2 linked regions of the Zymomonas mobilis subsp. mobilis ATCC 10988 genome follow. The protein of the gene in region 2 interacts with the protein of the main gene of each other region in a pairwise test. Links are inferred from orthologs where the notes say so. Each region holds a gene or a part of one and is shown on either strand. Other genes may lie near its edges.

Evidence for each region.
Region 1: the proteins of ZMOB_RS02435 (region 2) and mtgA interact in binary tests that used the Escherichia coli proteins (3 or more experiments, as listed by UniProt). The link is inferred for Zymomonas mobilis subsp. mobilis ATCC 10988 from one-to-one orthologs.

Annotation. Positions count from the first base shown.
Region 1 is NC_017262.1:394,493-397,345, forward strand. Bases 1-2,797 are described here. They hold mtgA (monofunctional biosynthetic peptidoglycan transglycosylase), read left to right. Parts: upstream 1-924; coding sequence 925-1,671; downstream 1,672-2,797. Other genes in these bases: nagA (N-acetylglucosamine-6-phosphate deacetylase), read left to right, coding at 1-286; ZMOB_RS01800 (c-type cytochrome), read right to left, coding at 294-788; ZMOB_RS01810 (cytochrome c1), read right to left, coding at 1,601-2,440; ZMOB_RS01815 (cytochrome b), read right to left, coding at 2,442-2,797. Outside these bases: more of ZMOB_RS01815, read right to left, coding at 2,798-2,853. UniProt on the Escherichia coli protein: Peptidoglycan polymerase that catalyzes glycan chain elongation from lipid-linked precursors. May play a role in peptidoglycan assembly during cell division in collaboration with other cell division proteins.
Region 2 is NC_017262.1:543,029-546,084, reverse strand. Bases 1-3,000 are described here. They hold ZMOB_RS02435 (peptidoglycan D,D-transpeptidase FtsI family protein), read left to right. Parts: upstream 1-642; coding sequence 643-2,358; downstream 2,359-3,000. Other genes in these bases: ZMOB_RS02430 (UDP-N-acetylmuramoyl-L-alanyl-D-glutamate--2,6-diaminopimelate ligase), read left to right, coding at 2,358-3,000; ZMOB_RS02440 (hypothetical protein), read left to right, coding at 56-646; rsmH (16S rRNA (cytosine(1402)-N(4))-methyltransferase RsmH), read left to right, coding at 1-59. Outside these bases: more of ZMOB_RS02430, read left to right, coding at 3,001-3,056. UniProt on the Escherichia coli protein: Essential cell division protein that catalyzes cross-linking of the peptidoglycan cell wall at the division septum. Required for localization of FtsN.

The sequences.
Region 1 (2,853 bases), 150 kb from region 2 along the record:
TTTCCTGTTGCAGGGACAGATGATCTATCGCCGCGATGGCCGGATTACCGATGATAAAAACGTGCTGGCAGGTTCTCTGCTCGATACGGCAACGGCTTTTGCCAATATGATCAAAATGACGGATATTTCATTGGTTGAGGCCTCTCGCATGGCCTCTCTGACCCCAGCCCGTTTTCTGGGACTGCAAGATCGCGGCAGTATAGAAATCGGGAAAAGAGCTGATCTCGTTGTTATGGATGAAGCGCTAAAACTACAATCCGTCTGGATATCCGGCGAAAAATACTAGGCCTTTCTTAGAAAGGCCCATGTGCCGCAATCAGTTTTTGCCGTTCGATCGTCATTTGGGGAGCCGATTTTTTGGGCAAAGCACGGGCAGCCTTCACTTCGGCAGCCGTAAAAGGCTTGATCTGCGGCATATTTTGCAAAGACATGATATAGTTTAATGCCCCCGCTATATCTTCGTCTTTCAAAGAACCCAGCGGCGTCATCACCCCCAAAAAGGGCATATTATCGACCACAACACGCCCCGCCATACCGTTAAAGACAACCGAAAGCATATACCGACGACCATCTTCAAACGTAGCGATCTTGCCAATCCGGTTGCTTAATTTTGGGGCAAGATTAGAAGACCCCTGTCCTTTTGGCTGATGGCAAGAAGAACAATTCGCCATATAAGGGACAATCCCGACCGGTGCCGCACTCGCCTGACTAACAAAAACACCCGAAAGAGCCGGAAAAACCATAGAAAATAGTCCGATGACCCATTTGGAATTGATCGTCTTTTTCATGGTTGTTGCCCTCTTTCATACCCTTTTAAAAAACATCGTCAAAATAGCTATAAAGCCTAAAAACTCTGCTATAAAATTTCCTTTACAGTCGTTACCGCCTGTTATGCAATGCAGGATAAATCGGGAATAAAACAGGATGGGTCGGCTTTTTCGCTTTTTTCTCCGGATTTTTGTCTATTTTCTTTTAATCTCACTGTTATGGGTTGGGCTTTACCGCTTTGTCAGGCCACCGATTACCCTGACTATGATCATGAACCGGATAAATGGCTATGGCCTCAATCAGACATGGCGGCCGCTCAATCAGATAGATCCTATCATGATGGATGCTGTCATCGCATCGGAAGATAGCCGTTTTTGTTCTCATCATGGTTTTGATTTTACAGCGATTGAACAGGCGGCCAAACATAATGCCAGCGGCGGCCATATTCATGGCGGTTCGACCATCAGCCAGCAAACCGCAAAAAACGCTTTTCTATGGCAAAATGGCGGCTATTCCCGAAAATTGATCGAGGCCTATTTTACCTTTCTGATCGAACATTTTTGGACGAAGCGGCGGATTATGGAGGTGTATCTCAATATCGCCGAAACCGGACGCGGTGTATACGGGGTCGAGGCGGCCTCACAATATTATTTTCATCATGATGCCAGCCATCTTTCCGCATTGGAGGCTGCAAGACTAGCCGCCATTTTTCCTCTTCCCAAAAAACGCAGCGTCCAGATGCCCCATGGTTTTGTGCGCCGTTATGGCAATATCATTCAAAGCCGAATCCCACTGGTTAAAAGAAATGGATTGGATCGCTGCCTTTTCACGGTCACAACTTCCGCCATATCCGGTAACAGCAGACCACAGAAAGCCCCGTCGCCACCAATAGGAAAGCAATAACACCGAGACCAATGCGATGACGGTCTTCCAATTCCGGTTCAGCTGACCACGCCAGAAAAGCTGTCACATCTTTCGCCATTTGATTGGTGCTGGCCTTGGTGCCATCCTTATACTCAACCTGATTTTCGCTTAAAAGAGCGAGCGGCATCGCAATATGTAACCCTTTGAAATAAGGGTTATAGAAATTACCTTCCGGCGTTTTAAGCTGCGGATAGCGTTCAGCAATTTCTTTTGGTTCGCTTTCATATCCAGTCAGCAAAGAATAGACATAGGCGGCCCCCCCTTTCCTCGCTTTGGTAATCAAAGATAGATCAGGTGCCGTCACAATGCCTTGGCTGCCTAACGGGTTATAATAAGGCCCTGTAATCCGGTCATTCCGGTTGGGCTGGCGCATCATAGCTTCGCCCGTATTCGGGTCAATATCAGGAATCCGGTTAATCCATTCCTGACGGATACTGTCAATTTCAGCTTTGCTATAGCCGATTTCGGCTAAATCCTGAAAACGCAGTTGATTGGCACCGTGACAAGAGGCGCAAACCGCCTGAAAAACTGTAAAACCACGCCGCAGCTGTTTTTTATCGAAATGGCCGGTTAGCCCGTCACTGGGTAATTTTAAAGATTTTAATGGCTTTTGATAACGGGCAGCCGGATCAAATTCCTGCTTTGCTCTTGGCTGGATGACGCCCCATAACAAAACGAAACACATAGCCAAGCCCGCTAACAAACAGACAAGACGTATAAAGCCGATACGGCGGACAAGATTGAGCATATCAGGCATCCGTTCTTTTCTTTTCCGCTTCTTCGATAGAAGAAGGCACGGCTTTTGTTTTTTCAACCAGCGGTAAAATCGGCAAAATCACCAGAAAAAAGGCGAAATAATAAAGGGATGCCCATTGCCCTAATCGTATCCAGGGTTCTTCCGCGGGTTGCTTACCACAAAAACCTAACAGAAGAATATCGGCCAGAAATAACAGGAAGAAACAACGAAAAACAGGGCGATAGCGACCTGATCTTACGGGTGAATTGTCTAGCCAAGGCAACAAGCCCCAAACCAGAACCGACAATCCCATGCCTAAAACGCCCCATAATTTAGCCGGTATCCCCATAAAATTGACCGTAAAAGAACGTAAAACCGCATAAAATGGCCAAAAATACCATTCCGGTTTGATATGAGCCGGAGTT
Region 2 (3,056 bases):
CAGAAGATATTTCTCGACCTGATACCCATATCCCGCGTTCTCGGAGACAATCGGCATGATAATCACAAAGCATTTTCGCTCTATTTGCTTGGTCGGGTTGTGCTGTATCGCAGCCCTGATCTGTTATATGATTACGCAGCGGGTTTCTCTGGAAAGACGGGCGCTGTTACATACCGAGCGGGAAATATTGAATTTACAGCAGACTATTCGTCATCTCCAGACCGAGAAGGATACGCTTGCCCGTTCAGGGCAAATTGACCGTTGGAATGCCGAGGCTTTTGCACTGGTTTCACCGAAAATAAATCAATTTGTCTCTGATGATACCCAATTGGCAGCGCAGGATAGTCAGGTCGATAATAGCAATACCGATCTGTCGCCGAGCCATGACAGTCAATCGGGTTTCCGGCAGGCGAGTTATGTAGTGCCTTCAGGACGCGGAGATGAACAATTTTCTATGCCTTCATCCTATAAGCCAGAACCGGTAAAAAAAGTTCAATATAATCATTCCTCTGCTGTATCAGAAACTACATTGGCGCCACCCGCTCCAGCGCAGAATACCATCAAGAATGACAATAAGGGAATGACCAAACTGGCAGCCTTATCTCTTCCGAATAACCATTATAGCAAGATACAAGCTGTCCGGTGAGCACCCGCATTAAGTCTCAAAAAAAGAAGGCCTTATCATCTGTCGCTGATATTCTGACCACAAGCCATATTCGGCTTATGGTCTTGCTTATTCTTTTTTGCTGCGGCATCGCTGCGGTTATTGCCAAGCTGATATGGCTTATCTTTATTACCGGTTGGGGGGTGGAAGAGCGCCGCCATCCACCCGTTGCGCCGTTGCAGGCGCGCGCCGATATCGTTGATCGTAACGGTCGGACATTGGCGCGCACGATTGATGTTTGGTCTATCGGGATACATCCGCGCACGTTACAGGCCAATCATATCAGCGACCCCGATATTCTGGCTGCTAATCTGGCGGCTTTGCTGCCTGAACGGACGGCTGATGAATATCGGAAGATTTTACATTCCAATCGTAGCTTTGTTTTTTTGCGTCGCCATGCCTCGCCGGAATTAGTGCGCGCTTTGAATATGCTGGGTGAACCAGCAATTGATTTCTTGCATGAGCCTTCGCGATTATATCCAGAAGGTAACTTATGCGCCCATGTTATCGGCTGGATCGGTGAAGATGGGCATGGCCAGTCCGGCATGGAATACAGTTTTGACAAGGAATTGACCGACCCCAAAAGACAATCCGAGCCTTTGGCGCTTTCTATTGATATTCGGGTTCAGGCCGCCGTTGAAAAATCATTGGCTGCAGCCATGCAAAAATATAGTGCGGTGGGTGCCAGTGCCATTGTTTTGGATGTCGATACCGGCGAAGTTTTAGCGATGGCATCCTTGCCCAATTTTAATCCGAATGACCGGAGTAGTTCTGACCCGACTGCTTTTGACAATAAAGCGACTCTTTCTGTGTATGAATTGGGATCGACCTTTAAGCCTTTGACCATGGCAACTGCTATCCAAGATGGCGTCGTAACCTCTTTGGCAAAACGGTATGATGCAACCGAGCCTTTGGCGGTGGGTCGTTTCCATATCCATGATGAGCATGCCCAGAAAAGATGGCTAGATGTGCCAGAAACGCTTGTGCATTCTTCCAATATTGTGACTGCCCGTATTGCTGATGAATTGGGCCCAGAAAGAATGCAGGCGATGTTCCGGAATCTTAATTTCGATCATCGTCCGGCTATCGAACTGGCAGCTAAAGGTCGTCCGATCTGGCCTGCTTTTTGGGCAAGAACAACGGTTATGACGACTGGATATGGTCATGGTATTGCGGTTACGCCTTTACATTTAACCAGTGCTTATGCCGCGATTGTGAATGGTGGCATTTGGCGACCAGCCACCTTGTTGAAGCGTAATCCCGATTATCGTCCCGATGGCAGCCGCCAGATTATTTCGGGTCAGACCAGTGCGACTATGCGGCGGTTATTGCGCCTGATTGTGACAGATGGAACCGGACGGAAGGCCAATGTTGAAGGTTTTCGGGTTGGTGGCAAGACCGGAACGGCAGATAAAGCCGAGAAAGGTCGCTATAATCACGGTGCGCGTATTTCGACTTTTGCAGCCGTTTTCCCTATGGATACACCGCGTTACGCTATTGTTGCCATGTTGGATAACCCGCAAGGGACGGCTGAAACCGGAGGTTATGCCACCGCCGGTATGGTAACGGCGCCAATGGTCGGGGATATTATTCAGCATATAGGCCCGTTGCTGGGGGTTATTCCTGATCCGAAACGCGATCTTGATCTTACCGATTTACGGGCTTTGTTATGGAAACCACCGGCGAAACAATAATGAGCGGCACAGAAAAAAAACTGGGATTTTTGGCCTCCGGTTACGGACTTAGCCCAAAAGAAAAAGACTATCCTGTTCTTGGTTTTGCGGTGGATAGCCGTAAGGTTGAGAAGGGTTTTGTTTTTGGGGCTTTTCCCGGAGCCAAAGTGAATGGCGAAGATTTTATAGAAAAGGCAATAGCTGCCGGTGCCGTCGCCATTGTTGCCCGCCCCGAAGTCAAAATTGAGGGTGCGGTTCATTTGGTAGCCGAAAATCCTCGATTGGCTTTTGCTGAAATGGCTGCCCGTTTTTATGCTCCTTTCCCGCCTGTTATGGCTGCGGTAACGGGCACGAATGGCAAAACATCGGTTGCAGAATTATGCCGTCAGCTTTGGACGATAGCGGGTCATAAAGCGGCATCAATCGGGACTTTGGGCGTTATTACTGCGAAAAATAGCTATTCGCTGGGGATGACAACGCCGGATGTCGTGACCTTTCTTTCTTGTTGTTCCGATTTAGCGCGTGCGGATATTTCTCATGTGATTTTTGAAGCCTCCAGCCACGGTCTTGACCAATATCGAAGTGATGGAGCGAAAGTGATAGCGGGCGCATTTACCAGTTTTTCTCGCGATCATCTTGATTATCACGGGACAATGGAACGCTATCTTGCCGCCAAACTGCGTCTATTTGATGAGCGTATTGCACCCGATGGCACGGCT